2 regions of the Paenibacillus wenxiniae genome follow, and region 1 is predicted to be linked to the other one. Evidence: riboswitches for the same ligand, from Rfam matches in the RefSeq annotation. Region 1 holds a riboswitch; the other holds the start of a gene.
The links. A riboswitch is a leader RNA that binds a small molecule or an ion and turns the genes downstream of it on or off. The one in region 1 is predicted to bind cyclic di-GMP.
Positions count from the first base shown of each region.

Region 2: linked by a shared signal. The riboswitch ahead of AAHF22_RS09090 (hypothetical protein) and the one ahead of AAHF22_RS18640 (transglutaminase-like domain-containing protein) in region 1 are both predicted to bind cyclic di-GMP.

Region 1 covers NZ_JBCGUH010000013.1:6,274-23,182, forward strand. Annotated here, with positions in the region: gene pdxR (MocR-like pyridoxine biosynthesis transcription factor PdxR) at 266-1,720, shown strand; gene AAHF22_RS18635 (class D sortase) at 2,155-2,811, shown strand; cyclic di-GMP riboswitch class I at 3,012-3,095, shown strand; cyclic di-GMP riboswitch class I at 3,144-3,231, shown strand; gene AAHF22_RS18640 (transglutaminase-like domain-containing protein) at 3,245-4,054, shown strand; gene AAHF22_RS18645 (helical membrane plugin domain-containing protein) at 4,462-5,037, opposite strand; gene fdhF (formate dehydrogenase subunit alpha) at 5,021-8,005, opposite strand; gene AAHF22_RS18655 (methyl-accepting chemotaxis protein) at 8,794-10,323, shown strand; gene AAHF22_RS18660 (futalosine hydrolase) at 10,710-11,393, shown strand; gene AAHF22_RS18665 (1,4-dihydroxy-6-naphtoate synthase) at 11,394-12,230, shown strand; gene AAHF22_RS18670 (DUF1540 domain-containing protein) at 12,883-13,035, shown strand; gene AAHF22_RS18675 (methyl-accepting chemotaxis protein) at 13,655-15,406, opposite strand; gene AAHF22_RS18680 (rhamnogalacturonan acetylesterase) at 15,779-16,624, opposite strand.
Region 2 covers NZ_JBCGUH010000004.1:39,445-56,353, forward strand. Annotated here, with positions in the region: gene AAHF22_RS09055 (aldo/keto reductase) at 1-312, opposite strand, end outside; gene AAHF22_RS09060 (Gfo/Idh/MocA family protein) at 917-1,921, opposite strand; gene AAHF22_RS09065 (AraC family transcriptional regulator) at 2,048-2,881, shown strand; gene cysC (adenylyl-sulfate kinase) at 2,962-3,564, opposite strand; gene AAHF22_RS09075 (DUF3139 domain-containing protein) at 3,803-4,144, shown strand; gene AAHF22_RS09080 (S-layer homology domain-containing protein) at 4,361-8,512, opposite strand; gene AAHF22_RS09085 (polysaccharide deacetylase family protein) at 8,861-9,595, opposite strand; gene AAHF22_RS09090 (hypothetical protein) at 10,001-10,888, opposite strand; cyclic di-GMP riboswitch class I at 10,929-11,021, opposite strand; gene AAHF22_RS09095 (peptidylprolyl isomerase) at 11,284-12,060, opposite strand; gene AAHF22_RS09100 (AEC family transporter) at 12,248-13,171, opposite strand; gene AAHF22_RS09105 (GIY-YIG nuclease family protein) at 13,626-13,991, opposite strand; gene AAHF22_RS09110 (M50 family metallopeptidase) at 14,298-15,008, shown strand; gene AAHF22_RS09115 (N-acyl-D-glucosamine 2-epimerase) at 15,005-16,372, shown strand; gene AAHF22_RS09120 (pectin acetylesterase-family hydrolase) at 16,455-16,909, shown strand, end outside.

The sequences.
Region 1 (16,909 bases):
ATCCATACGATATACGCAATCCGATATACGTGCCCCGTCTGCAAATGATAGCTCCAACGTATATACGTATAAGTCCACTCTGAACAGTATACCTTCACCTGTTATACTGAAATATATAGCGTTAAGCATCGTTTATCGTAAACTAACATCAATCGCAAGATGCGAGCGATGAACCGTTTTCTGGATATGAAGAGCCAAAAGGTCATCTTCGTTTGCGGCAACAGCTCGTTCATTGTGCATCGTTTATCGTAAAGGGGAATCCGTCATGAGCAAATCCAAGCTACGCTGGCTGCTGGAGCGTGACCAGACATTACCGCTCTATCGTCAAATTGAACAGCAGCTACGGCAACGTATTAGTAACGGCGAATGGCCTGTCGGCACGCGTCTGCCTTCACAGCGTAAGCTAGCAGAGCAGCTAGGTGTGAATCGCAGTACCGTGACACAGGCGATTGACGAGCTTGCTTCCTGGGGGATCATAGCGGGAAATAAAGGTGGCGGCACACGAGTAGTCAATAATACATGGAATCGTCTGGCAGCAAACACAATTAACTGGGATCGCTATGTCGAGTCAGGAGCGCATCAACCGAATTTGCCAGCGATTCGTCAGATTAATGAAGCGGAATATCGTGCTGACATCATTCGTACAGGAACCGGTGAACCTGGTCCAGAGCTGCTGCCCACAGCGCGGATTCGCCATATTCTGGCAGATGCGAGCGATGAACCGTTTCTTGGCTATGAAGAGCCAAAAGGTAATCTTCGTTTGCGGCAACAGATTGTTCATTATGTAGCAAAACAAGGGATTCAGTGCAGTCCAGAATCGATTTTGATCGTTTCCGGTGCGCTACAAGCATTACAATTGATTGCCATTGGACTGCTTCAACGTCCTTCCAGTATTGTGGCTGAAGCGCCCTCTTATATTCAATCGGTACGTGTGTTCCAGTCTGCCGGCATCGGTGTCCATCGTGTCGCTATGGATGCGCAGGGGATCAAGATGAGTCATTTACGCCAACAGTTGACCGAGCATCAGCCTGGTTTATTGTACACGATTCCAACCTTTCATAATCCGACCGGGACGATCATGTCCAATGAACGTAGAGCCGAATTGCTGGAGCTTTCCAGTAGCTTATCTTTGCCTTTAATTGAGGACGATGTGTATCGTGAGCTGTGGCTGGATGAGGAACCGCCGCCACCGCTCAAGTCGCAGGATCGTCACGGTAATATTTTATATCTAGGCAGTTTATCAAAAATGATGTCGCCCGGCATTCGTGTAGGCTGGATAATCGCTCCTGTGCCTGTCATCGACCGACTTGCTGATATTAAAATGCAAACCGACTATGGCTCCAGCGGTCTCTCCCAGTATGTAGCCACACGCTGGCTGGCAGATGGACACCAGGCACAGCACCAGGCATGGCTACGGGAACAGCTTCAAGCACGGCGCGACCGATTGCTTGCTGCATTGGAATATCATTTTGGCGATATCGGGGCATGGAATGTACCGGCAGGCGGCTTTTATATTTGGCTGCGTCTACCTGTAACCGTTCATGTGCATCGTCTGTTCAAGCTGGCACTTCGCGAACGCATTCTGATCCATCCGGGCTATATGTATGATCGTGCGGCTGCTCATCATATCCGATTGTCGTATTCCTATGCTGAGATGGGACAACTGGAGCATAGTATACAAAGATTGCGCCAGCTCGTTAAGCAATGTATGGATGTGTAAACCTCTCATTCTGGCTTTTTCTATCTAGCTTTTTCTATCTAGCTGTTTCTACCTTATCCACATGCCACTTATACGTTATTGCTGATCGCTTCTTAACTTGTTTACCTGTCACTTGTTTGCTTATAACCGGTTTACTTGCCGTTTATTCAGTTGTCACTTGTTCATTTATCGCTTACCTGTATACAAGTTCATCTGATAAACGGGTATGTTATAAACGTTCATCCTTTACCATCTAACGATCACAATAATTTCACACCAGAATAATCCATTTTTTAAAAATAAACGTAGATATTCATATAATATTGATCATTATTTGAATCATTAGCTGAAAAGCGCTTTAATAGTATGTAAGGAGCTTAGCATTTGCAAACATCTAGTGCAGATCACACTTTTCAATACTTGTTCAAAATGTTAGAAAGGGGGCTATATTATCCGTGAAAAAATGGTCATATCTGCTCATTATGCTAGGCATTGCGGTTCTACTTTATCCTAAAGCATCCGAATGGTACGCCGACTGGCAACAGGAACGCTTGCTTGCCCAGGCGGAACAAAGTGAACAAGCTGGCTCAAGCGCCGGAAAAAATAATTTAAAAAATGAATATTCTCGCGTAAATGCTCTACTAAATGAAGGGTCTGCTGCCGATAATAACAATAGTGCTGATTCAGCTCTTACAGCGGCGGCTCAAGGCGACATCATCGGGATTATTACGATTCCTGTTATCGATGTGAAATTGCCGATCGTTGAAGGCGCTACGCGCGACAATATGCGCAGTGCTGCGGTACACATTTCCGAGACAGACCAGCTTGGGACTATTGGTAACTTTGCTGTTGCTGCTCACCGTGCTCATAAGTATGGACGACTGTTTAATCGTCTAAACGAACTCAAGCTTGAAGATACGATTCAGATTGAGGCGCAGGGGCATGTATACACCTATACAGTAGATCAAATTCACATTGTGGAACCTACAGATGTATCGGTGTTAAACGCAAATGGTAAGGAGCAAGAGTTGACGCTCGTTACGTGTGATCCGCTCATTAATCCGACCCATCGACTGATCATTCACGCTCATCGAACCGATCAGCAAAGCTGATTTTTGCAACAGGGACTAAAGTATTATTCATTTCGCGTATTTTGACGAATAGGGATTGTGATTTTCGCAAAAAGTGCTATGATTAGGTTGTGGTTACTCAGTAACTTTTTACGAACACTACAAGAACTAATTTCTCTGTTATTTGATATCGTGTACCTGGTACACATTCGCATAGCTTGAACGAATAGATCAAAGCTTTTGCACGATAATGGCAAACCTGTTGAAAAGCAGGGACGCAAAGCTATAGGGCCTTACTCATTGTGAGTTGGCAGCCAGCTACCGAATGGATAAGCTTTTTTTGTACGCTATAATTACCAATTTTTATAAAACTTAGACGATAATGGCAAAACTATTGAAAAATAGTGACGCAAAGCTAAAGGGCCTTACTTGCACCTCGCAAGTTGGCAGCCAGCTACCGAAAGGAGTTTTACCCATGAAAAAACTATTAATTGCTTGCTCGCTCGCTACATCTTTCCTGTTCGGTGCAATCAGCCCTGCATTTGCGGCTGAAACGACAAACTCCGAATGGCTGGACACTTCGAATATGACAAGCGGCTACATCGCCGTTAACTATACTCCTGCATCGGCTGCACGTACGAAAGTGATGATCGCAAAAAGTGGTACAACATACACTTACGATCTGAACACAGTAAGTACAGCATCGACCTTCCCTTTACAGCTAGGTGACGGTAAATACGAAGTTACACTGCTGGAAAACACATCCGGTAACAACTATCGCAAAGTTAGCTCGGATTCGCTGGATGTTACTCTGAACGATCCAAACAGCGTATACCTGGCTTCGACTCAAAACATCAACTGGAAAAACAGCCCTGCTGTTATTGCAAAAGCTCGTGAACTGACTGCTAACGCAACAACAGACACAGCTAAAGCACAAGCAATCTATGATTACATCACTTCGAAAGTAAAATATGACTATGCACTGGCAGCAGCATTGCCGACTGTATATGTTCCAAGCCCTGCTCAAACATTAGTTTCGAACAAAGGGATCTGCTACGATTATGCTTCGCTGAATGCAGCAATGCTGCGCAGCGTAGGCATTCCAGCAAAGCTGGATATGGGTACTACGACTAAAGTTAAACAATACCATGCATGGAACGAAGTATTCCTGAATGGCAAATGGGTTGTAGTTGACACAACTGTAGATGCATCGATGAAACAAGGTGGCAAAAAAACAACAATGACTACAGATGCTAGCCAGTACACAGCAGTCAAAGTATACTAATTCATTCGACAAGCGCTTGCTGACGATAAATGATACAAAATAAAACAACCGGCATACTGCTTTCATGAGCAGCACACCGGTTGTTTTTATTTTCGGGTTTTTATTTTGTGATTTTTATTTGCGGTTTCTATTTGGCGCCTCGTTTGTTGCGTACATCTTCAAGCGACTTATACAACAAGCGACCACAATATACTTTATCGCATCATTCGCTAGTTTATCAGGTATATATTAGTTATGTTACAAACCTATCTTCCAATACAATATAATACAATACAAAAAGCCAGATCGACTCAAGCACATGCCTAAGCCAATCTGACTCCCTCTTTCCTTCTCTCTTATTTCTTAATTTCTTATCTCTATACTTCATACTCCATACTTCATATCTTAACCTTCACTACTCCTAACGACTACACCTCTGGATAATCATTACTCTTTTTACCACGCGGATCGGAATACACATCCTCTTCCTCTGGCTTCGGCTTGTTCAGCTCGCCACCCATCGCTTTAAGAAAGTGTAGCCCAAATGTCATCGTTGTGCGCACATCTGGATCACGCATCATTTTCAACAATGCCAGCATGCCTGGTGGTTCTTTATCGATATGATCGCCATATTGACGATTGGTTGGATCAATCTCACTGATTTGACCCAGGCTGCTACCTAGCGCATTAATAAGGCGATTCATTTCGAGCGGATCAATACTACCGAACATTTGCACCATCGTCAGTCCATTTTTTAATAACGGCGGTAGATTGAGCGCATTGATCAACTGCACACCGTGCAATCCGAGTTCAGTACGATTTTCGAGTGCGGCGCTGGCAATGTCCAATATCCCGGCATCGTTCAGTTCTTTCACGATACCGATCGTCTTCACAATCGCTTCCTTGTTACTGGCAATGGCATCGATCACCTGACTAAGTGACTCGGCCTGAATTTCTGCTGCTGTCGGTTCGTGGCGTTCAATTCGATTAATGGCTCTGGCCATGCTGGGCACGCTCCTTCCGTATAGTATCCGCAATCGGCTCGTAATCGTCGCGCTTCCATTTGTCCTCTACCCGCACACTAATCTGTGGATGCCGTTTGGCAAACCGATGATTTACCTGTGGCAACGGGGATACGCCGCGATCTTCCAGTACCTCCATACGTACACTAATTTCCTTATAGCTTGGCGTATGGGTGACTTTATCGGTGTGACTGCTCGTCAGACGGTTAACCGCTTCGCTCGCCTGCTGCGTATTCATTGGCAAATACAATTCCTTGCCTCGTACTCGATCAGTCACAACGACCGACAGCTTCACCGCTCCGAATGGCGATACCAGACGTACTTGCGCCCCGGTCTCTATACCGCGCTCGGCTGCCAGCTCTGGCGATACTTCCAGCCAGGTAGACGGCACTTTATGACGAATATGTTCCGATTGATATGTCATATTGCCTTCATGGAAATGCTCCAGCAAGCGTCCATTGTTCAGGTGCAGATCGTATTCTGCTTCCGGCTCAAACGGTACTGTCCAATCAACCGGATACAGACGTGCCTTGCCATCGGGGAAAGCAAAACCGTCGGTGTACAGTAGTTCCGTACTGCTCCCATCTGGCTTCACCGGCCATACCTGACTGTTCCAGCCTTCCAGACGCTCATAGCTTACACCTGCAAACATAGGGGATAGGCTGGCCGCTTCGTCCATAATTTCGGACGGATGACGATAATTCCAGTTAGCTCCCAGTGCGTTCGCTACATCTTGAATGATGCGCCAGTCTGGACGCGAATCGCCAAGCGGTTCCAATGCCTGGTGGAAACGTTGAATACGACGCTCGGTATTCGTAAATGTACCGTCCTTCTCCAAACTTGGCGACGCAGGCAGAACGACATCCGCAAACTGCGCCGTGCGAGAGAAGAAAATATCCTGTACAACGAAAAAGTCTAGCTTGCCAAACATCTCTTCTACAAAATTAGAGTTCGAATCGACCAATGCCATCTCTTCACCAAACAGATACATGCCTTTAATACGACCATCTTCAATACCATCCACCATCTGATGATTATCCAGCCCTGGCTGATCCGGCAGCTTCACACCCCATGCCTGTTCGTACCGAGCACGCACTGCATCATCGCTCACTTTTTCATAACCAGGGAAGTAGTTCGGCATCGTACCAAAATCACATGCCCCTTGTACATTGTTATGACCACGCAGCGGATATGCACCTGTACCTGGACGGGCAAAATTGCCTGTTGTCAGCAACAAATTACAGATCGCTGTCGATGTATCTGTACCACCACGATGCTGTGTGACACCCATGGCCCATAAAATACATGTGCTGCCGGATTGATGAATCATTTCCGCCGTTTGAATCAGCTGCTCGCGCGTCAGACCGGATTTCTCTTCCGCATATTCCAGTGTGTAGGGAGCGAGCGATTCGCGGTACGCATCAAAGCCTTCCACATGCTGATCGATGAACTCCCGATTTTCCCAGCCCTGATCGATAATATACTTCGTTACCGCAGACAGCCATACCAGATCTGAGCTTGGATGCGGATGTAAATGCAGATCGGCACGCTCAGCCATTTCATTTTTACGAATATCGGATACGATCAGCTTCTGACCGTATAGCTTATGCGCTCGTTTAACACGAGTCGCCAGCACGGGATGCGATTCCGCTGGATTCGCGCCAACGATTAGCACCAGTTCGGCTTGCTGAATGTCCTGGATCGTACCAGAGTCACCGCCCAGACCGACTGTACGCATCAGTCCGGACGTGGCTGGAGATTGACAGTAGCGTGAGCAGTTGTCCACATTGTTTGTACCCATGATCGAACGGGCAAACTTTTGGAAAATATAGTTTTCTTCATTTGAACATTTGGATGATGCAATATAAGCGAGCGAATCATGACCGTGTTCGTCACGAATGCTGCCCAGCTTTTCAGCGATAAGTGACAATGCCTCATCCCATGAAGCTTCTACAAAACGATCTCCCTGACGGATAAGCGGCTTGGTCAGGCGTTCCTCGCTGTTGACGAAATCCCAGCCCCATTTACCTTTAATACAGGTCGAAATGCCATTCACCGGCGCATCGACAGACGGCTCGATTTTTAAAATATCGCGGCCTTTTGTCCATACTTCAAAGCTACAGCCTACGCCGCAATACGTGCAGACGGTTTTCGTTTTCTCAATCCGGGATTTGCGCATCGATGCTTCCATCTCAGACACCTGAAAAATGCTCGCATACCCCGGTTCTACCGCTTTCGTCAGATCGATCAATGGCTCCATCAGTCGGCTATCGATATCCGTCATAAAGCCAGCTTCACCAATCATCGACGTCTCCATCAATGCATTACATGGACATACCGTTACACAATGTCCACATGACACACAGGAAGACTGATCGATTGGCACATCGTCATCCCAGACGACACGCGGCTGTTCGCGGCTCCAATCAATCGACAGCGTCTCATTCACCTGTAGATCCTGACAGGCCTCTACACAGCGTCCGCACAAAATACATTGATCTGCATCATACCGGTAAAATGGATTCGTATTATCGATCTCATACGGCTTCTTACGAAATGGATAACTCTGGTGCTCGATGCCGAGCCGCTCGGTCGTATTATGTACGACACAGTTCCCGTTATTGTTATCACATACCGTACAATACAGCTCATGATTGCGCAAAATACGGGACATCGATTCCTGCTGTGCATCCTTTACCAGATTCGTTTGTGTGGATACACGCATACCTTGCTGCACTTCGGTGCTGCATCCACGTACCAGCTCACCATTCACCTCGACCATACAAGTGTCACAGGTGTTGATCGGACCGAGCTGCTCGTTATAGCAAATTTGAGGAATATATAGTTCAGGTACTGCATTTACAGCCTGCACAATCGTCATACCGGGATGCGCGACTACAGATTGTCCGTCTACCTCAATCGTCCATGTTTCATTGCTGTCCATTTTCATTGTGCTTGGCCCACCTCTACTTTGCAAAATAAGGTTCAGTTATTCCACTCCATCTGTTCGTCTATCCGTTGACCTGTTCATCCATTTGCCAGATCGCGCTGTTATACGATTTCTGAGTCTGCATATGATTTATATTTCCTCTAATCCAGCGTATAGCTCCAATTCGTTGCCGCCTCTACTTGATTCATAACGGTATAAATTTAGGAGGGTATCGTATTGTATACCTATGCGATTGCTTGAGCAGCGTCCTACAAATGATAGGTATACTTAGTGATTCAGCTGCGATTATAGGTGCTTCGATGCGTGTATAGGTGCTTCGATGTGTGCTTCAACTACAGGCAAGTTCAGGTTAGGCAAACAGCTTTTTGAAATGTATTACCCTGTTTGTGCAAAAGTATGCAGTAGCTTCTACAGGAATATTATTTATGTAATTACATATCACTTCGTTTACAGTCATCCATCGCATAGGTATGGATTCTGTTATTCGTACATACAACACGTATTATTTACGTATAAGGCAAGCACATAGCCTATATGACAAGTTTAAGATCTTCCATTCTTATGAATGAATTATCAATAAATATACAGATAATCATGTTTCTGTATTTTTCATGCCATAAATTTTTCTAAAAGTGTGGAATTTTAAATTTTATCTATAATCAATTCGTAATTCAGCCACCGATATAAATAACAACAACATGACTATTCAAAAGCTGTGTATGTACGCTTCTGTGTATGTTGTGTTTTGCTGATTGTTTTGTTCATTATGGTTCAGGAGGAAATCGAATATGAGTAAACAAAAAAACAATATGATGCTTTACATTTCAGCCGGGGTGCTAGCGATTTCACTGCTGGTGCACTTTCTGGCACGGCAGCTTCATTTTTTTGGCGACATGATGCATCATTCAGGCAATGCTATGATCATGAACAGCAATCCACAGGCGCTTAATTTATTACTATTGTTGCCTATTGTGATGCTAATTATCGCTTTCTGGATGTATGCACGACGTCCAGATGATCCGAAGGTTGCTTTATTTAACACACTGTCCATGGTATTCAGCAGTATGTCTATGATTTCCGGCGGCAATGGGGATGTCGTCTTTCATTTCTCGATCTTTATGGTGATTGCCATTTTATGTTTTTATGAAAATATACGCTTGATTACAATCGCTACCGTGTTATTTGCGGTGCAGCATATCGCTGGCTTTATCTGGTTTCCGCGGTTAGTGTTTGGTACAGAGACGTACTCGCTTATTATGCTCATTGGCCATGCTTTTTTTCTTATTTGTACATCGGTAGCCGTCAGTCTGCAAATTATGAGTAATCAGCGTTATAAACGTACATATCAACAGGAGCAGCAGCTAGAGCGCGGACGCATTGTCGATGCACTCACTCAGCGCCTAAATGCTGTCGTACAGGGAATTGCAAACGGCTCCTCTGAACTGATGCATATCGCGTCTTCAGCTACAATGCATGGAGAAGAAATGAATACACGGATCGATGGTGTAGCTAGAGGCTCCTCGTTGCAAAAAGATCAGGCCAGTCTCGCACTCGATGCGGTCGCGCAAAACAATCAGCAGCTAGAACAGATTCGTGCAGCGATCGATCTGGTACTTCGGCGCTCAGACGAGACAGCCAACTTTACTGAAATAAGCAATCAAAGTCTACAACAGTTAAATCAAGAAATGGAACTGCTATTACAGGCAGTTCAGCAATCACGAGCACATATTCGTTCCCTACAACAACACTCGCAAAATATTTCGCAAATTACCGGCTTTATTCAAGAAATTGCCGCTCAGACACAGTTGCTTGCTCTGAATGCATCGATTGAATCCGCACGTGCAGGTGAAGCAGGCAAAGGCTTTGCCGTAGTTGCTCAAGAAATTCAGAAGCTTGCTCACCTTTCAGCCGACTCCGCCAAGCAAATCACGTCCTTTTTAGCGGAAATGACGTCAGATACGGTAAAGTCTGCCGATTCAATGGAACAAGTAAATACCCGTTTGGATGCAGGTGTAGCCGCTACTAAGCAAACACGGGACACGCTGGAAAGCATCTGGAAGCATAGCGCTGAAGTTGGTCAGGGCGTGCAGCATATTTTACAATCAAGCCAGCTTGTATCGGCATCGTCCGTTCATATCTCTGGCTCGGTTGAGCATATCGCTGGCATTGCAACTGCGTTTGTTAATAGCTGTAATGAAGCAAAAGAAACGGCTGGCCGTCAACACACTGCGAATCAGGAAGCGGTTCGGGTTGCACATTCACTAACAACAGCATCGGAGGGCTTACAACGGGTGATCGATCAGTTACGAGCGGAATGATATGTGCTGAAACAATACACTAATGTAGGGAAATCACCATGCTAATGGATCATGATAGGATAAATATTATTTCGTATGTGATCGGCTTGGCATCGTTAGATTGATCCAGCTTGTCTGGCTGTTCTCATATCCCTTTTACCGTTACTAGGATAGGGTTGCTGATGTATGGATGTCTGTTCCTACATTAGCAGCCTTATTTTTCATACATGGTCATGTATTGCTCTGCGCATCGGATTAGCGCATATTTGAAGCATTTATATAAGCGGATAAAAGAATATATCCTCGCCACAGATAAACGATGTGCGACTTTACATCATTGCTTTTTCGGAGTAACGTTAAAGGATGGGCTTGCTGCCAAGCCTCGATTGCTAAGGAGGTTTGATTTGATGGAAGCTTCACGTTACACAAAAGCAGGTTCGCGCATCTTGATTGCCGTTGCTGTACAGGCTGAACACGATGTCATACTTCAAGCGCTACCTGATCACGCCAGACAACGCTGCGATGTGATTATCGTCGGTGTAGGCCCAGCGAGTGCTGCGGCAAGAACCGCTGCTCATCTCGCTACAGAAAGCGATCGATATCGAATGGTCATTAGTGCTGGCATTGGAGGCGGCTTTGCTCCACATGCACCGATAGGTAGCATCGTACTTGCCAATCAAATTATCGCTGCGGACCTCGGTTCCGAGACACCGGATCAAGGTTTTCTTTCCGTCGATACGCTAGGCTTTGGTCGCTCGATCATTAGCGCGGACAGACGCTATACAACAGAACTCACTTCCGCACTTCGTGCTTCCAATATCCCTGTGCATGTCGGTGCGGTGCTGACGGTATCGACGACGACAGGCTCTGCGCATACAACGGCTGCATTAGTGCAGCGTATTCCGGATGCTACAGCAGAAGGAATGGAAGGCTTCGGTGTAGCGATGGCTGCGGAGTTGTTTCGCCTGCCGATTATGGAAATGCGTGCAATTTCTAATGAAGTCGGGCCTCGTGATCGTGATAGCTGGCGTATTCCAGATGCCCTCAAGTCACTCCGGCAAGCAACCCGTATTTTAGCGGAGGTGCTCTAAATGAAAATTGCTTTTTCCCCATGTCCTAACGATACGTTTGTTTTTCATGCCTGGGTACACGGTTTAATCGACGGTGCACCAGAGCTGGAAGTCACGTATGCTGATATTGATATTACGAATAACTGGGCGGCTTCTGGTGAAGGGCCAGAAGTGCTCAAAATCTCCTATGCTGCCCTACCCTGGGTACTGGAGGACTATGCACTTATCCCTTGCGGAGGTGCGCTTGGACGCGGTTGTGGTCCACTCGTACTGACTGCTGATCCGGAAGCAAAAGATGCTTCTGCACTAACTGGTAAACGGGTCGCTGTTCCAAGCGAACGCTCAACAGCGTATTTATTATTCCGTCTATGGGCTGCACAAAATGTACCGGGCGGCATCGGCGAAGTGGTCGTGATGCCATTTGACCAGATTATGCCTGCTGTGCGCGATGGACAGATCGATGCAGGACTGGTCATCCATGAAGCACGTTTTACTTACCCTAACTATGGTCTTACCCTGCTGCAAGATATGGGCAGCTGGTGGGAACAAGATACGGGATTACCGATTCCGTTGGGCGCGATTATCGCACGTCGTTCACTGGATCGCGAGCAGATTGCAAACTGGGCACGCGCTTCGGTGGAATACGCGTGGCAGCATCCGCAAGTATCTCGTGATTATGTGCTAGAGCATGCACAGGAAATGGACCCGAACGTTGCAGATTCGCATATTGAACTGTATGTGAATGAATTTACGCGCGATCTGGGCGAAGATGGTTATGGTGCGATTGAAGCACTGCTCGGTCGTGCAGCTCGCGAAGGGCTTGTGCCTGAATTTGATCTGAGCCTGCTGCGGAAGTAAGGGGAAGCTCTATCAAGGACAGCGTTTGTTATAGCTATGGCACTCTATGGCACTCTATGGCACTCTATGGCACTCTATGGCACTCTATGGCACTCTATGGCACTCTATGGCACTCTATGGCACTCTATGGCACTCTATGGCACTCTATGGCACTAAACATAGGCATACCTTTAGACATGACTTTATAGGAGTAGCTGCAAAAACAAGTGAATCTGGAATAAAAAAGCCTTTCCCTATGAAGCTGTGGCTTCGCGGGAAGGCTTTTCATAATGTTCGGATCGCATCATTTTCAATGTTCCAATACGATCAATTTTTTCTGATGAGATTATTTTTGATGATATACTTTTTAAGATTGTGATCTTACGCTTTTTTGATGGTACGATTTTATGATAGAGGATTTTATAATAGAGAATGATGATTATATTACGAACAAACGAAAATATATATGCGCACACTTTTAGAAAACATGGCTTACGTTTATAGAAAATGGATCTTTCTTCTTTTTTTCGTAATAGCACGGTAAAAAGTTTGCCAAAGCGGGTATATATCCTGTATACTGGCAATGTAAGTATCAGATCATAGCACAAATAGCCCCTTTTGCCGAAGGGACTGTAGCTTGGCATCTGTATTCTCTTATAGGAGGTGAAACATCATGGCACAAGGCGTACTGTGTGAAGTTAACTCTTGCACTCACTGGGCAGAGCAAAACAAATGCACTGCTGAAACAATCTTCGTTACTAGCCACGCTCAACAACAAGCGACTGAAGCTCAAGAAACAGATTGTCAAACATTTGAAAAGAAATAAGCTTTGACTATTGCTTTACCGAGAGAAGGGACTTTGCCGAGTTCCTTCTTTCTTTTTATATTCTATCAACAATGATTATTATTATCAAGAGGTTTTGCAAAATTATTGAGAAAAGATTGAGAATCTTTAAAACTCCCGTTATGACTACGTTTTGCCCATCGAGATTGGTGTTTACGCGGTCATTATACCTTATAAAAACAAGGACAGCCTGCTGAAATTGCGGTTGTCCTTGTTTTTTATTGAGAATCATCGTCAAGGATATTCATATTTTCTGCGTCCGTTAACAAGTCTATTATTCGTCTTGATCGTTTCTTTACTTTTTTTGCTGCTATGGATTCCTTATGTTTGGTATATGCAGCGTCAGCTGACTTGATGGGCAACGATATAACTGTATCCGATCAGTATGCTGTTTTTATATCGATGCTTGTTGCTTTATGATGTACCCAAAGAGCCTGACATCCTCAAATGTGAGGCGTCAGGCTCTTTAGGCATAGAAGGATTAAGTTGCGTACACGCTCTAAAAGCTATAAATGATTTTACATAAAATACATTAAAAAACCATTTTAGCTACATACAAATGAATAACTTTACTTGCTTTACTTGCTTTACTTTACTTCGCTTAGCTCAGCTTAAATTTAGATACCGATTCTGCCAGACCTTCGATATCCTGCTTGGATCGATCCAGTTGTTCACTAACCCGATTCGTCTGCTGTACGATATCATCCGCTTTAGCTGCAATGACGCCTGTTCCCTGTGCCCCTTCATCTGCGGCAACGGAAATTTCGTGGATCGTTCTCACGACGTTTTCGACCGAAGCGAGCAACTCTTCCGATGTCGCGCTTAGATCGCCAGCAATCGCATCAATCTCCTGCGCACTGGTCGCATAGTGCTCGGCAGAGTTTAGCATCATCCGATAATCTTTCCAAATATTCGTATCGAACAGCTGTAGCAAGTTGTTGGAATGGGAAGACAGATTGTCTACGGAACGAGTGACCACACCCGTAATCTGATTGATGCGATCCGCCGCATTTTTGGAATCTTCAGCCAGCTTGCTGATCTCGCTGGCTACAACAGCAAAACCACGTCCTGCGTCGCCGGCACGAGCTGCCTCGATGCTTGCATTAAGCGACAACAGATTCGTCTGCGCCGCAATGTCGATAATCGAAGTAACGAGCGAGCGGATTTGCTCCACCGATTTCGATTCTTCTAGCGCTTGAATAAGATTTTCACTCGCTATTTTATACGTGCGGTCACTCTCTTCATACGATGCTTTGAATTGCTGTGTTAGCTCGGTCGCACGTCCGGTCAGCTGTTCTGCTGCACGTGCTCCCTCCTGCGCTTTGGAAGCTACCGAATGCACCGCAGCTTCAATTTCGTTCGAGGTGGCGTTCATCTCCTGTGCAGATGCTGCTGTTTCCTCCATCCCCGCTGACAACTGCTCTGTCGTCGAGGAAATATCATGTATCCCCGTATCCAGTGTATTCATCTCATGTTCTACGATCTGGATCTTCGTTTGCAGATTGGCGCTCTCTTCGATCACTTTGCTAAATGTTAAACGGAACTGTTTACGCGCTTCACCTAGCGCCTGAATGATCACAGCAAACTCATCCTTTTGCGACAAATACGGAGTGAATTTATCAACATACACCAGATCAAATCGTTCTGTGCGATTGATCAAGTCAAGTGTATCTCTCGTGCGTCTTCTCACATTCATCACAATGAAGAATACGATAATGGCTGAGATGATGGCGGCCGCAGCTAACTGTACATACGTAAGTACATACATTTGCTGTTTTAAAGCAGCGTTATGGTTTAACGAATCTGTACTGTAGCGATCAACAATATTACCAATTTGCTCGATTCTTTCTCTTGCGATATCGAACTGTTGCTCCGCATTGGCTGCATTGGCCAGTGTACGTGTATTGGCATTAAACTCCTGCTTCCAGGCCGTATAGCTTGCATTAAATTCATCCCATAGCTCAAACGTGTTTTTGCCGCTAGCCTGATCTTTATAGGCGGTAAAAATGTCCGTATGCTGCTCCATAACCGCTCTTGCTGCCTGTATACGATCAGATACTTGCGTCGTATTTTCGTTATAATCGGCAACTTGCTGCTGAATGTCCTGTTCATTTTGCAGCGTCAGCAGTTTCGTTTGTGCCAGCATCGCCTGATACAAATCGCGATCGGCATTGAGTACCAAATAATCGGCTTTATATGAAGTATCATACAAAGAAGAAACTAGCTTCTTTTCGATAGCATCCAGATTGCGCAGAGCCAGAATCGAAAATACGATCAGTGCTAGCATCAGTACGATAACAGGCACGAGCAATTTGATGCTAAGGCTCCAGTTATTAAATTTGAACATATTCATGTGACTTCCTCCTGGTAATTAAGCTAATGCGTAAGATGAGAGGAGCGAAAGTAAAATGAGTCCATAGTAACAGTCATTCTGTGCTCTCCCTACACCTATATCGGTCAATTTGCTCAGTTGTTTATGGTTAATGACTGAATTGCAAGCAATCTAATAAAATATATTGATAACAATTAACATTAATACAATTAAAATAATAAAATGTGGAAAATAAACCGATAACAACCGGTTTATCTACAGTCGTGCAGATGGATTCGCAATCGGAATACATACAAAAACCACCTTGATCACTCAAGGTGGTTTGAAGGATAGCAATTATGATTGTGTAGATTCCCTATCGCAATAACAGCTTACTTTTAATACAGTATCCATTTAAGGTGCCAGCAGATGCTGAGATAGTGGAATATTCAGGTCTTTTATGCCTGCTGCTACAAGTCCTGCAATTTGTACGGCACCCTGCTCCTGAAAATGGGTATTATCCTGTACGCCATCCGGGAAATAAGCGTACTGTCCAGGTGCCACATGCAGGAAGATCGATTTGGTGCCTTCGATTCCGGTTGCGTTGTATAGCGCTACACTGCGTGCATTCAGATCAATCAGCAGCGTGTTCGTTTCCGCAGCAACCTGTTTCATCGCCTGTACATATTCAGGAAAGCTCGGTTTAAATTGTCCGTTGGCGGCATTATAATCACGACGGGAAACGGGGGTTACCAGTATAGGCGTAGCGCCTTTGCTGCGTGCGCGATCAATATACGTTTTCAGGTAGGTGCGGTAATCATTGACCGGTGTGTAACGCTCTGGCTTGGAGGAATCGGCATCATTATGCCCGAATTGTACCATCAAATAATCGCCCGGCTGTAACAAAGATACGATCGTATCCAATCGACCTTGCTCAATAAAAGAACGCGAGCTGCGTCCGCCGATCGAATGATTACTGAACTGTACCCCCTCATCAAAATAGCTCGCAATCATCTGCCCCCATCCTGCCTGCGGTCGTTGTGAAGCGCGATACGTCTGTACGGTCGAATCGCCTGCCAGATAGACAACGGGGATATGTACAGCTGTAGCATCCGCTGTCGTTTGCACATTTACACTTAATCCATTGTTATCTGCTGCACTGACTTGATTCAAGCCTGTTGCTCCGCCACTACACCATACACTTAACAGCAACATCATCACTACCATGCCTATACCAGGTACTCGCCGATTCCGATTCATGATTCATTCATCCCTTCTACCTGAATTATGAAGCGCTTACATTATTGATCATATCGACTTCCTTCTGCATAAAGTAAGCTACGAAACCGTGCTGTTTGTTTAAAATTCAGTGTTTCCTCTGTGCACTCTCTGCATAGTGCCAGATTATACTATCGAATTTCTGCAATCTTGTATTGGCTCGTTAGGATAGGGAGTGTACGCAAATAACATATAAAGATGCACCTCTGAACTGTACTCGCCATGTAGTGGGAGTACAGAACTTGTTCAAGAGGTGCATGGGTAGCA
Region 2 (16,909 bases), on a different contig from region 1:
TTCCAGACTGGTCATCAGATCACTGCGGATCGCTTCTGGGTTAACCCGCGGTCCGTTCTGATCATGGTGAGCACCTTTCGTCAAAATGACGAGCGAATCACGGTTGCCATGCTCCTGCATATATTTGCCGAGCACTTCTTCACTTTGACCACCGCAGTAAATGTGTGCAGTGTCGATCGTATTGCCGCCGATTTCGATAAAGGCGTTTAGATTGGTCACGACTTTGTCGTAGGCATCATGGGTAAAATAGTCGGAGCCTTTGATCAGTGTGGATACAGGTTTGCCTGCGCCTGGGATTTCGATGTGGTTCATGGGATCAGCTTCCTTTCTTTTGTGGGGGATTTGATTAGAAAATAGGGTGTGATGTGTTGGATGTTCTTGCTCACCTTTGTTGGTGGGGGCATCAATCACTCCGGCAAGGAATAAGGGAACGGACTCAGTGGAGCCGCGGGAATCTACGGATTAGGAATGACTTGTAGATTCCCGCCCCTCCAAAATCGTCCTTATCCCTTATTTCCTTCCCTTCGTTCTGTGCTGCTCGCAACATGAGTTGAAAACATTTGTACACCGAAAAGATGGCGGTGGGAGATTTTCTAATCATATTTTGGATGGTGTAGCCGTTTTAAACATAGGTGGTAACGCATACATTTTTTGAGCAGATTACATACGTTTTATTTGTTAGGGTAGTTGAATACATAAGTTTGTTTATTGCGCGCCTTTTATATGACAGATTGTTATTTATAGTTGTACGGATCGTATAAATTAGTGAATAGATATTACACATTTGAACTTCTATCTTGTTTTCTTGGGTGTAGTGCAGCTTTTATGAATATCGACATTGTTTTTTAGGGGCTTTGCAAGAGTTTTATAATTATACAATTCTTGCATGGTTAGGGTTAGCGTTTCTAGGTATCGCTTACAATGTGATACGCTGGCGTTCCTCAGCTGATTTTAGGCAGGCGTCCAGTACGCGCATGTTGCGGACGGCGTCTTCAGCGTCATAAATGGACTTTTCGCCGTTTAATACGGTGCGAGCGAAGGCATCGGCCTGGGCTGCGTATTGGTTGAGTGTGGCAACCTGTACTTCGCGGCGATTGTCGCCTACGGTGACGAAGAAATTAGAGCGTTCATCGTCCGGGCTGACGTAGGCAGATGGGACTTCGATGATGCCTTCGGTGCCCAGCACTTCCAGTGTGTTGCGGAAGGCTGCCCACATGCCGCTATCGAAGGTGACGCCGATATTATCGCCGAATTCCAGCAGGCCGCTTGCCATCATGTCGACTCCGTCATGCTTTGGTGAGAACATCGCAATGACGGTTGCCGCGGATGGTTCTTTGCCGAGCAGCATACGTGCTGCACTGATGGAATAACAACCGATATCGTACAGCGAGCCGCCGCCCCAGTCTTTGCGGAAGCGTACATTGCCGTCAGAGCCGCAGCTGTTGAATGTAAATGTACTGTGGATGCCACGCACATCGCCGATTTCTCCACTGGCTATAATATCGCGGATTTGCTCATAGCGTGGGTGGTGGCGATACATAAATGCTTCTGCCAGATGTACGCCTGCTTTGGAAGCGGCTGTTGCCATCTCCTGGGCTTGCTCAGCGTTTAGAGCAAGTGGTTTTTCACATAAAATATGTTTGCCTGCTTCAGCAGCACGCAGTGTCCACTCATAATGCAAGTGGTTCGGGAGCGGAATGTAAACGGCATCAATACTTTCGTCAGCTAACAATTCTTCATAGCTGCCATATGCTTTTGGAATGCCTAGCTCGGTTGCTGTTTGCTCGGCTTTCTCCAGTGTACGACTGGCGAGCGCCGTCACTTCGTTCAGGCTGGACTGCTGGATACCTGGAATGACCGAGCGGACAGCGATGCTGGCACTACCGAGAATACCCCAGCGTAATTTACGTTCTTGTGTCATTAAAAAGATCCTCCTGTCTGAGTTGCTATATTGTTCTATGTTGTGATTATAATAAATGAATAAGCGCTTGGAAATGATAATATATTGAATAAAATTAGTACAATATTGTCATTAAGGAGGATGAGCATGAACAGACAAAGCGTGCTGCTGACATTGCAGGAGCAGCCCTATTTTTGCCTGCCGGAATCGGTGGGGCACTATCGTCAGCAACCGGATCATCATGTGCTACGGGAAGAAGGTGCGCTGAACAATTTTAATATTCATTATGTCGCTTCGGGTAAAGGTTATGTTGAGATCGATGGTACGGTACATGAGCTGCGTAGTGGTCAGGCGGTGCTTTATTTTCCGCATCAGCGTCAGCATTATTACAGCAGTGAGGATGACCCGTGGGATATCCGCTGGATACATTTTTATGGGGAGCGACTGCATGATTATATGATTGAGCGTGGCTTTCATCGGCATGTGTTGTGGACGCTGCGGCAGCGCGGTGGCTGGGAGCAGGCGCATCTGGAGCTATTAGCCGAAGCGGAGCATAATCGGATGCTGCATCAGGCGCGTCTGTCCACGCTCACGTATGCGGTGCTTGCCGAATTTGTTCATCAAGCTGTTCCGCTTAAAAATACGCGTGCAGGCAAAGCGGAAAGTCGTATTTTGGGCTTACTACCACAGATGCAGCAGGAGGCATGCCAGCCGTTTTTGCTGCGAGAATGGGCGGATCGCGCAGGGGTGAGTGAGTATTACTTTTGCAAGCTGTTCAAGACGTTAGTGGAAATGACACCGCTGGAGTTCATTACCCGCTCTCGTTTGCAAATGGCGAAGCAATGGCTGCTGGAGCGCCCAGATCGTAATATCGGACAAATTGCCGAGGATGCAGGGTATCCAAGTGTGAGCTATTTTAATCGGCAATTTATGGCGCGAGAAAATATGACGCCGACTGAGTATCGTAAGCTGTACTGGTAACCGCATTGCATCCGTTTGCTAGAAATTATCGTAGTGAGCTATCGTTCGCTTCATAATATAGCGAGATAGCGAGCGATTCGTTATGAAGATGCAGTATTTAACTCCATTGTTTCCATTATTAACAGTACCGCTTCCTGCACCGATAGCAGTTCGGTATTAATGACTAGTTCCGGCTGCTGGGGTGCTTCATACGGCGCGTCAATTCCGGTAAAGCCTTGAATCTGTCCGGCACGCGCTTTGGCATACAGTCCTTTTGGATCGCGTTGTTCGCAAATATGAACCGGACAATGGATATGAATCTCATCAAAATCCGCTGCTGCAAACATATGGCGTACCCTATCGCGGTCACTATGGTATGGAGAAACGAACGCAGCGATGACGATCTGTCCGGCATCGACCATTAGTTTGGCAACCTCACCAATGCGGCGTAAATTCTCATGGCGATCTGCTTCGGAAAAGCCCAGATCGCTATTCAGTCCATGACGTACATTATCGCCATCCAGTACATAACAAAGTTTATTTTGCTCGAATAAAGCGCGTTCCAGTGCAAAAGCAAGCGTGCTTTTACCCGCACCTGGCAAACCGGTTAACCATAGCAGTCTGCCACGCTGTTGATACCGCTGCTCGCGTTCGTGACGAGTAACAGCAGGAGTCTGCCAGTGAATATGGGGTTGAATGTTCATCATCGAATCGGCGTCCTTTCATGATTAAATCTGATCGTATGATCGTATAGATGAAGCGTTCGCTTCTTCTTTTATCATACCAGCGAACGTGCTGGACTGCGAATGTGGAGACGAAATCAATCGAGATAATAGTGTTAAAAAATCGATAAAGAGATATGTATTTCTTTTGTTGTATTAGCTGCTTATTAGATGATGAATATACAAATGTACCAAGAGAAAAATGAGTAGGTGCTGTATGATGAAAAGGAAGATACTGTTTTTAGCAACATTTGTCTTAATTATTATAGTTACTTTGTATGGACATATTCAGTTGATGAAGCATATGCACACTAAAGATGTTGAAGCTTATTTAGAACAAAAGGGATACTCTGCCTCCGATATTTTATCGATTGAAACTGATTTTAGTAAAGCACCTGCTTATAATACGCGAGTGATTTTTAAGGATGAACCAACTGTGACTTATTATTATTTGAAAAATGATGCTGGAGTTCGTCAATATAGTACGCCTTCGAGTGAAGATGAAAAATTGCAAGAAGATAAAGGATACCACTTTAAACATCGAGAAGCATATAATAATTGATGCAATAATGCGTGATTCGACTTCGCTAATTTATCTGAACAATTTAAAAAGCTAGAACCTAAAGTAGAGTGCACCCTAAATTGCACATTGGTTTACCCGAGGGTTTTCTAATGTCTATTTAGGATGCACTCTATTATTGAAATCTCCTGTATCTATTCTAAAAATCGCACTTCGCTACAATACTACATATCCTACGGACATTTTCCTACTGCCTATTTAAATCAGCTGGGATTGTTTGAGCAGACGCTCAACAAGCGCAGCAACTTCGGCACGCGTCATATTCGCTTTTGGATCGATTTTGCCGCTACGTCCGTTGATCAGCTTGGCACGAACAGTCAGTGCTAGATTGTCTTTAGCCCAGCCGCCAATCTGACCGTGATCAGTAAAGCTAGCCAGTGCAGATGTCGCATTAGAAGCAGAGGTACGTTCAGCAAGACCGGTCAGCTTCATCGCTTTCGCTACGATCATCATCGCTTGTTCACGTGTAATCGTATCCTGTGGACGGAATGTACCATCCTCAAAGCCATTGATCAGCTTGTACGAAACAGCCGTTTGTACAGCGCCTGCGTACCATGCATCGGACTTCACATCGCTAAAGGAAGCTGCTGCTTGATCTGTTGGCAGTCCCAGACCGCGAACGATAATAGCCGCAAATTCTGCGCGGGTGATGTTGGCGTTCGGATGAAAGGTCGTATCGGTCACACCATTAACGACCATACGTGAACCCATATCGTTAACCGCATCTTTGGCCCAGTGATTAGTCACATCCGCAAAGGTCATTGGATGCCACACAACAGAATAATTGCTGTTGGTCAAACTGTTCAGCACCGCATAATAATGATTGTTCTGCTGGATCACTTTGGTCGGGATATGATCGATGGAGTTATCGTCACGCAGCACAACGCCTGTCGTGATTTTCGTTGGATCAACATTATCTGGTAATTGAATCGTACGCTCTACATACGCGTTGAATAAATTCACATCGATCGACTTGCCATCGTTCGTTACTGTAATTTTAAAATCATACGGAGCGGTGAGCAGTGTCGCTTTTTTCGACTTGCTTGCTTCTGTCATTTTCTCCGTAACCGCTTGAGGAGACTTGGCAATCTGCATCATGACTTTGACATCGCTAGCCGTATTGGTAGTGCTTGTTCCATTGCTAGAAACGAGCGTGCTCAGTTGAATTTCTTTGGCTGGCAGCTTATACGATGCAGTGTCTGTTTGCAGTACGATGGTGGCGGACTTGTCCTGCATATTTTGCAATGCCTGACCGTCGATCTGTGCTCGATTCACATCGGAATCAGACGAGATCGGGATCGTGACGATGGCGTTTAGACCTTCTGCATCCAGCTTTGTTTTCAGCTTGTTCGTATCCACATCAATCGTTGTCGTTTTGATATTATTTTCGGTTGTGGTAGTCGCTTCGCCAGCATCTTCCTGTTTGCCATTCACGAGTACGATAACCGGTTGTTTGCCTGCCGTAGTCGGTGTGCTCGTTCCAGGAGTGGGCACGGTCGGTGTTGTGGAAGGCGTGCTTCCGCCACCACCCGAAGACTTGCCACCACTGGAGCTTTCCGTAATAACGATCGCTTTGACCGTAGCAAAACGGAGCACTTTGCCGTTTCCATCCACTTCAGCTACGATGATCGAATCATTATTCGCCGCATCAATCCATCCACTGGCTGGCAAGTCGCTATATCCATTAGCGATAGTTCCTACTGCTGGCTGCACGACCGTAGTAGTACCGAAGTTTTTGAATACCCATTTGTGGCCAGAGCCAGGCAGACTAGAAGAAGTAATGCTAATCGCTGTTTTACCGTTATTGCTGGAGCCGGGTGCATCAGTTGCAGTTACTAGCAACAACGGAACCGGATTAGCGGTAAAGTTGAGCAAGGTGACCAGGCCAGCCGGCTTGGATGAAGTGGCTGCATAACGTACTTTCACGTCATGGTCACCTGTCAGATCCGGTAAATTCGAGCCATTGTACAATACATATGCTTGTCCATCGACGGAAATTTCCATCGTGGTGTCCAAACCGTTGATCGTGTTCATCGTATCATCGGCTATTACAGCAGGTGCTGGTACAATCTCGGCATTTGGATCTTTCACACCGACTGCTTTACTAGTCGCTTTGGAAGCGAATGAAGTCGCCGTTGCTTTGTAACGAATGAAGTACGTGTTTACCGCGAGATTGTCGATCTCATTGCTATGGATATTGTTCCATTGAATGCCATCGCCAATCATATATTCCATTGTGCTGTTCACGCCAGACAGCTTGCCGTCATGTGCTTGTGCATAGGTCGCATCGGTCACACTAATGTTCATCGGCGGCAACGGACGAGTTGGAATCGTAAACGTTTGTGGCTGGCTATCTACAGAACCACCACTTGCCACATGGATCACATTCACCGTCTGACCCATCCAGAACGAAGGAATATCGACATGACCATACGTATCAGCGATCACACTTGAGCCGTTAATGGAATAGGTATTACCTGGTTCCAGTCCAGTTAGCTTTTCGCTCGTATAATCAATCGCTGCTTGTGGTGTTGTATGCGGTGCTTTGGCTTTGTAGATCGTAAGATTTTGTAAAGACGAATCGACATCAAAGTTATACAGATAAGGTACTGAATTGAGAATAAATTGAACTTCCCCGGATGTCGGATACTGGTTGGCAGGAGGGGGGTCTGGATTGAGTTGAATGGAGTCTACAAAGACCGACCATTTTTTGCCGGAACCACTTACCGATTGAACAGATGCCGAAGCGGTAATACCGAAAATTAACATATCATCGATCGTAAAATTGCTGATGTCTTTGTCGAATGTAAGATCGATTTTGGTCGTTGTGCTTGTATCCGATCCATCTGCAACAGCAGATAACAAAGTAACTGTTGTGATGGGCGGATACAGAGCGACCTGATAGTATCGAACCGTTGTGCCGTTCTCAGCGGTCACTTTAACATAGAGATACGTCGGTTGCCCATCGGTTTTGATCGGAATCGAGCTGCTACCTGCTACTTCATTGCTTGCATAATCCGCGCTTTTGTATAGATTGATGGTAGCGGCAGAATCTACAGCTTTCAGGCTGGATTGATCAATCGCGCTCACTGTAGGAGGCATATTCATAGCCCATTTGATTGCAGTTGCAATCGAGCTACCATTGTCTTTGGATACATCATCCGCATGTGGTTTCTGATTAGCGATGGAATCAAGCTCCGCATTGGAACCCGGTGCATATTCCAGCGCGCCCAGATCAACGATGCCGCCATCTGAACGAGGATTACCGTCCAGATCCAAACTGCTCAACACATACGTATTATCGCCTTGATCAATAGCAGATACAGCTGTATTAGTCAGTCTGTAGTCCTGCATATCTGTGTTTCGGAATAAGCTGGAATCTGCGGAAGTCACAATAAGATTAGGATCAACGCTCACTGGTGGAACGTCGGGTGATGCTCTAAACAGCAGAGCAGAGATTTTGGTCTGTGCAGTAAAGTTTAACGAAGAGTTAGCAACGATATTGTTGCGGAATTCATTTTCAAACGTCGTATTGCTCGGTCTGCCTGCATCTGTAAGGTATGCGATAGGCGCGAGTACATTTCCCTGATCATTTGTCAGACTATTATTAGCAAATGTATTGTTATACCAGATCGCATCATAAGCACCGCCACCAGCACTAATGGAGCCGATTCCAGTTGAGGAAGTATGTGTATTCACTGTATTATCTGCAAATAAGGAATTCGTAATGACTGCCTTCACGAAGCTATTGAAAAATAGCATACCTTGAAAAGTGTTATTGGAGGCATCATTCGCCGCTAGAGAGTTATTGAGGAATTTAACGCGGTTAAAATTGGCTTTGTACGGTGCCTTTACGATGCTAAGCGAGACGATACCGCCCATCGTTTTGAAAGCTTTGTTATTGCCAATAAAATAAACATTGTCCAGCGTCACACTGGAATATTGTTCTCCTGTAATGGATAACGCAGAACCCATGTAATCCAGTCCGCCATGCGTATCGACGACGTTGAAGTTTTTCATAATCAGGTTGGACATACTGAATGTTCCACTACCTGTTGCATAGATCCCCTGTACGCCATTGCCATTGATCGTAACCGCAGGCTTACCCTGAGCATCAGTCAGACCTTGAATGGTGAAGCTGCCGGTCGATTGCGCTCCGATTTCAAGAGAAGTGTTATCCCCCGGATTCCAATGCGTTAGGCTCCCTGTCAGAGTGATCGTCGATCCTGCAAGAGCAGGGTTAAATACGACTTTACCGTTAGCGACCTGTCCTGCTTGCGCAATCGCCCAGGCGAATGAACCTGTACTGTCGTCACCATTCGTATTCGTTACTGTAAAAACATTATTCATTGGTCCTGCGAAAACCAAACCTGCTGCACTTGAAAAAGAAGTTAGCAGAAGAATGAAACATAATGAAATTTTGAGCATTTTTGCTTTTGACATTGCATGATATCGATTCATACAATCATCCTTTCGCCCTTTTGATTTTGTTTACGCCTGATGTCAGGCTCTATGTTCATTATCGGTTTGGCTTGTTTAATTGCTTAGTTAACTACACAGTTATTTTCGTAATTAAAGGAACAAAGGTTTGATGTCTAAATCTCACTATTCCGTCTGCACATTCCGTATGCAAAAAAGCCAGAACATGAAGCATATGCTTCAAGCTCTGGCTTTTGTTGAATCCATATTGATTAATGATTAACGCTCGTCATTCCAGAAGTTCAATGGTTTAAGCTGCTTGTTCAATACTTTAAATGTGTAACCTTCCGCTTGAAGCTCTTTCAATACGAGAGGTAGCACTTTTAGTGTTGCTGGCTGATCATGCATTAGAACAACCGGTGTTTGACCACGTTTTTCTACGGAATGAATCTGACGCATAATGCTGTTGTACACTTTCTGATGATCTTTTTTGTATTTCCAATCCAGCGAATCGACGTTCCAATCCCACAGGTGGAATCCGCCTACAGGCAGCAATACATCACGGAAGTTCTGCTTCAGATACGGTTTGCTACCGTATGGAGGACGAACAAGACTTGTACGCTGGCCGGTCACTTTGTAAAGACTGTTGTTAGCACCAACCATCTCATTATAAGCGCTGTACGGCGAGTGATAAAATTTGCTTGCTACATGAGTAACGCCGTGCAGTCCGAGTCCGTTCCCTTCTTTTACGATACGCTTGGTTGCCGCAGGATAGCGCTCCATGTGCGGACCGAGCATGAAGAAAGTAGCATGTGCATTGTACTTGTCCAGAATGTCCAGCAGATCCATCGTGTGTGCAGTAGGCCCATCATCAAACGTCAGGTATACCGTTTTACCCGAAGTGGACGCTGCGGAAGTGCTTTTGCCGGATGCTTTCGCATCGGCGGTCATCGCTTGCGGAATGAAAAGTGCCATGATGAGTGTGACTATGAGCCACCGTTTCATATGTAGCATGTGGTGAGACGCTCCTTACATAGTAAATTTCTCTTGTTCCCGTGTTCCATCATACCAGCAATACGACATGTTAATCTGTCTCCAAACGATACTATTGCATAACATTTTTGTCACATTCAGCCCTATAAAAGAAGCAATTGTTTAAATTGTAGAGATTGAAATAAGGAGATATAGGCAAATAGTCAGGCAATCGCAACAATCGTCACAAATCGATGGAGAGATCGATATGTCCCTATTGTTATATTAAAACGACTCCCCCTCAAAAAGCAAAGGGCAGTCGTTTTGGCAATGATGGATCAAGATCCAGTGTTAGACGAGCAGACGTACATGGATACATATCGCACGATGTGTTGCTAATTCTGTATTCGATAATCAGCAAAACATCGTGGCCTATCATTTGTTCGTCTAGCGATTGATAAAGGCTGACCAGCCTGCATAATCATGAACCGCTATACCAGCGAAGGAAGAATACGTCGACGCGGTATCATCTACAATCTGTAGTTGCTGGTTCATATAGGCTGCGCCTTCTTCGTAAAAGGTAATGCCATTTCCTTCTGCGGAAGCATTCGTTTCTACACCTACATAGACGCTAATCCCTGCCGTTACACCTTCAGCGAGTTCTGCCGAAGCAACGTCCACAATGGCATCCGCACGATCGCGGTACGCCATGATCGTAATCGAATCGTATTGCTGCATCATCCAGCTGCTCAGTGTCGTTTTCTGATCGGCTGTGTACAGTGTATGCAGCCAGAATGGAATATCGGCAGAAGCGGAAATTCCTAGCTGCTGCGCGGTTTGCGAAACGCTCAGTACGCTTTGTTGCCAGCCGCGAATGACTTTACTCTGTTTCGTTTTCCACTCTCGCAATAAATACGGTTCGATATCGATATGAATACCGCTAAAGCGCTGATCCGCACTAGCTGTATTCTGATACGAGGTAATCCAGTCAAGCGAGGATTGTAGCTTTGAACGCTGGGAATCCAGCGCCCAGGAAGGATCACCGTCGAGTGCTTGCACAGCAATGCCTTTTGCAGTAGCTGCGGCGATGAAGTTGTGATACACAGCAGCATCCAGGTCACGGTTGATTTGCAGGTAGATCAGGTTGACCCCTTGGGATGATGCAAATTGCAGCACGTCGGCTGAGGAAGTGACGATAAGTTGCGTATTCCACAGCCAGGTAGCTTTCTGAGCCGATTGCGCATGAGCGGATTGCATAGGTAAACCTCCCAGCAGGATCAGCAACGTAAGCATCGCGATCCAGATGGTTTTTGTATTATTTCTAGTATAGCTCATGATGAATCGGACTCCTTCGATTCATACCTATCAGGTATTCGTCGGCAACCGGCTGTCATGGCGAAACCCTGCCTTTCGCTGTAGACCCATGGCTTTGCGTCTTCACCTTTCGATGAATTTGCCCTGATTGAATATGAGTTCCGTGTATAATATGCGGTGGTCAGACGATGATCTGTACCGCATCCTCCAATCTGTAGACGGAGTAATGTATATATCGGCTAAATGGCTAAGTGTCTAAATAGTTAAAATTAATTTTTTGTGTATCGATCGTATAGATTTGAAAACGGATCTGTCGATTTGTACATCATCAAGGCAAAATAAAGGCAGAGTCGCCAGGAATCGATATCCTGAGCTACTCTGCCTGCTTGATGAGTATAAATGGGGGCGGTTAGCGCTTAGTTGCTACCGCTCTTTTCTGGTTCCGGGTAGTCGACACCTTTCGTATCGACCGTTACTTTTTTCATCACCGGTGGGGTATTCGGTTTATCCATATCGCCACGTGGCAAATTAACGATCTTATCCACTTCATCCATACCGCTAATCACTTTACCAAATGCGGCATATTTTCCATCTAATTGCGGAGCATCAGCAACCATAATGAAAAATTGGGAGCCACCACTGTTCGGATCGCCAGCACGTGCCATCGATAGCACGCCACGTGTATGCTTGAGATCATTTTGTACATTGTTTTCGTTAAATTCACCTGGAATGCTATAGCCCGGACCGCCAGAGCCATTGCCATTCGGATCACCGCCCTGAATCATAAAACCAGGGATAACACGGTGGAAGGTGAGTCCGTCATAGAATCCCTTTTTTACCAGTGAAATAAAGTTGTTCACTGTATTCGGCGCAGCTTTTGGATAAAGCTCCAGTTCGATCTTCTGACCATCCTCCATTTCGATCGTGACGATCGGATCATTCGCTTGCTTGAAGCTTGCTGAATTGTCATTGGCAGAAGTCGAATTACTGTCAGTGCCCGTCGCTTGGCTTTGCTCACTGCTGGAGCTGCTGTTGTCTGATCCAGTCGTACCGGATTCGGATGAACTACTGGATGACGTACTGCTCTGTCCGGCATTGTTGCCAGTGCTTGCATTACCACAGCCTGCAAGCACGAGGATCAATGCGCTAAACATCAGGAAAAATACAATTGCTTGACGTGGTTGGCGTAGCATATATATGCTCACTCCTTTTAAATGAATAATTGCCTTAGAACGATGTGCCTGCTGCTGACGAGCAGTCAGATCGTGCATCCGCGTCCATACCGATAAACAGTAAAGGTTGGAATGAACACACAAGCAGGGCAAACAGTATCAGTATAAGACCTGGACTACCCTGAAAACAAGTTTTGCAGCCGCTTCCTCAGGCGACATAATGCGAAAGGGTGATAACGGCTGTAATCGTAAACACATTGACGATCGTCGATAGCAGCACGGTTTGAGCAGCAAAATCCGGCTCATTGCGATACTCTTCCGCCAGAATCGACGTGTTCACGCCTGTCGGCATCGCGGAGGCAATCAATAACGCCTGGGCAGGAATGCCGCTCAAGCCCAGTACATAAATAAGCAACAATCCGATTAATGGCCCACCAAACAGCCGCAGTGCCATGCTGAGATAAATGTCTGTCCGATACAGTCGTAGTGGATATTTGACGATTTGGGCACCCAGCGTAATGAGCGCAATCGCGACCATCGATTGCTGCGCATACGTCAGCGGCTGAGATAGCATGGCAGGTAGCGGCACGCCCATCACATGCAATAGTAGACCAAGTACAAGCGCATAAGGAACAGGCATTTTTAAAAAGCCGATAATAACGCTGCGGTAATTGCCCTGTAGTCGTGACCCTTGAATTGAGATAACCCCGTATGTAAAGGTTAATAGACTTTGCAGCGACATAATGAGCGCCTGCATCGATGCGGCTAACGGCTCCCCGTTAAAGACAAGCTGATTCACTGGTAAACCATAGTTACCGGAGTTATCCAGCATAATGCTGTTGTTAAAAGCCGCTTTTTTACCATTGCGATAGCCCATAATGCGAGAGGTGATCGATCCGGCGATGTACAGCAACAGTACATAGAGCGTGTAAAACAGAATCACATTGCCCAGTAGCGCCGGATTCATATTGGAATGGTACATGCTCATAAATACCGTTGCCGGTGTAATACAGTAGAAGTTGATTTTAGATAGAGTGTACAGGTCAAGTCGGAAAATGCGCTCCAGCACTGAGCCTGCAACGATCAGCACAATAATCGGCAATACGACACCGAACAAAATATCGAGAAACAAAGGCTCCACTTCTTTCTTTCGTCATCTGGTATACATGGTGTCCGATCCGAGACAAGCCTAAGGTAAGGGCTACTATGCCCAACCGCTGCTGTAATCTGCTTAACAGTATATCATATCGATGCCAATAGCCCTGTACCGGATCGGAATCCAGTACAGGGCTATTGGGCACATCCCCCATGAAGTATGAAGCAGCTAATAAATAAGCGACATGTGTACATTAGAAGTTATTGAAGAACAGATAGGTAAGCGAAACGTATACCGTAGCGGACAGGGGAGAGTGGGTAGATAAGCTAGTAATACGTATGCGATAGAAGCTAGTTAAAGCAGCTATGCAAGCGATGTGTATACAACAGAGTGATCAGCAAATTAATAGAAAGTGACTGTATCTCGATAAAAAGATTAGAAACGAAGCGAATACGCGAACAGTCCGTTAATGAATGTCCGCGTAAACCGCTTATAACGATGTGTTTTTCTCCAGCGGCTGATATAAATTCCAGCCTTCAGCGCGCATACGTTCTGTCCATTCCTGTTCTTTATCAGCAAGCAAGTCTTTATGACTGTCAAATGGATTTTCAGGCGGTTTCACCATTTCCAGTACATCGATCGTAAATTGCTCCTTACCGAGACGCGACCAATCCGCCTGTAGCTCCCGATGGACAAACGAACCCATATCCAGCGAGAATGTACGCCCATTAAGCGAACGTAAATTAGGCAGGCTATCGACCCATGCCTTATGCTCTGCCATATTACGTACAACATATACGCCTGCTTCGATCGGTGTTTCTTTATATTGCTGTTGTAGTTCCTTTCTGCGATTCATTATATATCAGCTCCTTAATAGACAATCTAGTGTTTTGATGATTATTTTATAGATATAATATAGTTTTGTCTACAATAAAATAAACAAATATAATTTTGTCTATTATGGATGTAGATAAGTAGAGACCGATCTGCTGTAAATTTAGATAAAAGTAAATAAAAATAGACAAATGAACAGAGTTCCTACTATAGCAGTTCAAATTGTGTTCATTGCATACGCACGGTAAAATGGGGAAAAGGCTTGTCGCTGTGCGATTTCAATATAGAACGTGGCAGTAGCAACTAAAACGGGTAAGGATGTGAAGCTTTGAACAATTGGCTGAAATTGATTTTGCTGCTGATCGGTTCGGCAGTATTGACGAGATTGGTGCCATTCTCGTCGTTATTTCGTAATCTGGATACGATGATCCATGAATTCAGCCATGCGATGGTCACATTGCTCACCTCTGGGCGAGTGAGTCGCATTGAATTAAATGCAGACCATAGCGGCGTAACCTATTCGATGATCACTTCGGCATGGAGTGGTTTACCGATTGGGCTTGCCGGTTATATGGGTTCTTCGATCTTTGTCGTATGGATGTTTTATCTGTATCACAAGCGTCAGCAACGCGTCGGTATTATCGTGACCGCAGCGATTGCGCTCATGATGCTCATCCTGTACGTGCATCAAGGATTTGGCGTCGTGTGGCTGATCGGATTTGTAATGGTGAGCATTCTGATGCTGATCGCGCCGGAATGGTTGCGTAATGGCTACTTTATGCTCATTATGTTTTTGACGTTGGAGGAGTCGGTCGTATCGGCATTGACGATTGTACTTATGTCGGTCACGTCGCCTTCATCGGCGGGGGATGCGACAGGGCTTGCCCGTCAATTCTTTTTACCGCCTGTTGTATGGGGCGCATGGTTTGCTGTCTTTTCAATCTGGTGTGCGAGCAGAGCGGCGCGATTATTTGTGCGAGAGCGCAAGCCTGCGGTACGCACACGTTCATCTTATAAGCGTGGAGGATATTCGCGATGAAGCCGAATGTACAGGCAGCACGCCCGTGGGCGCTGCGTGGAGCAAGTATTCAGATTGATCCGTTATTTCCATATTATGCCGACCGTTCGCCTGATAGTATTGCAGATGAGCTGGTGCTGGCTGGTTATCGGACGGTGCATTATTTTGTCGTGAATGAGCAAAAGGTCGATCTGCGGCTCGTAGAAGCATTGCAGCGTAGAGAGATTGCGGTATGGGCACTTGTGCTCGGTAACGGTACCTTTAGCGCTGAGCATGCTCCGCCGCTATGGAAGCAATGGCGGATGGAGCTATTGCGACCGATCAATGACGGGTTTGAGCGTTTTTCCCATTTTTCAAAGGATTATATGGAATGGAAAAAAGAAGTGCTCTCGTATGTGCTTGCCAATGTGCCCTTTGATGGAGTGGAAGTGGCAGAACCTTATTTTCCAGAATGGAACGGTTTGGAACGTGGCGTCTATGGCGATGTAGGACCACTGGCGGCGCAGGCATTCCGAGAGCGTTATGGAGAAGACATGCCGGAATTCCGCGATCCATCGTCCTCACGCTACTATACCCGTGTACCGGAATTGTATGAGGCATGGGTCGATTTACGTGTCGATGCGGTCAATGGACTGATCGATGAATTAATTAACGGTACTAAAGGTGCACGTGAAGTCAGACCGGATATTTATGTGGCGACCTGGTCACTCGCTGTACGTGATGACGATGCTGCACGTAAGCTGCGCGAATGGCAGGGATTGGATGCCGTATCGATGATTGATGTAGTGAAACCAGATTTACATGTGCTACAAACGCACTGGCCGGACTGGATGAAACGTGGACTACCTGCTGATTATATTCGCGAGTACGAGCCGCTAGCTGCTTCCATTCGTGAGCGCCATCCTGATCTGCCACTCGGTATTCAGGCAGATATCGGTTCGCGAGCTAGTATGATCAAAGGACGCCGCTGGATGGATGATTTTGAACATCATGCGTATGCGCTCGGTTATCGGACATGGATGGCGTATGAATATCATATTGGTGGTTATATGTATGCAGAGCCGCCCCTGCCATCGTCCGGTCTGCGGTTGGATGACGCAGAGGTAATGATCACGTATAACAAGCGGATTGATCCCGATTCAATTGGCGAGGTGTTGCTGCACTTATCCTCTGGTATGAGCCGTCCACAGGAGCTGAAGGTGACCGGATCGGCAGTGGATGGCAATCGATTGTTTTTGCGCTTTGCCCGAGCATTGCCGAATACGCCGTTTCAACTGGAAGTGCGTGATGTGCGCGATACGCCAGAGCTGTGGCTGCTCAAAGGACGGAAAGCGAACCGCACACCACGCCGCACAAGAGTATCGATTATTCGCCCTGTCACCTGAGCGTAGGCGATAAATCGTAGCTCAGCTTAATCGATCCCTATTCGACTTTCTCAAATTGCATCCCAGAAAAGAGGAACCCATCATGATCGTATCCAGCATGGAATGGCTGATGCTGGCGTTGATCGTCATCGCCGTTATGGTCTTTATTATTAAACGTCCATCGCTGATTGAGCACTTCGATCAATCCCCACTATATAAATGGAATCGGATCAGTTTAAGTGGCAAGGCGGTGTCCGGCGATGGCTCAGACTATTATTTGCTCACTCGCCGCGGGCGGAGCAACAATCTGGTCGTCTATTTTTCCGGTGGTGGGATTAGCTGGAATCGCAATACGGCGACCAAGCCGTTTGGTCTGCGCACATTGTTGCAAAATCGCGAGCTAGGCTATTATTTTGCCAATATTCCGTTCTACAAACCCGATCTGCTCGGTGGCATGCTTGATAATCAGCGTCGGGATAATCCATTTAAAGATTGGAATATCGTCTATATTCCGTATGCGACAGGGGATTTCCATATTGGGCATAGCAAAGTGAAGTA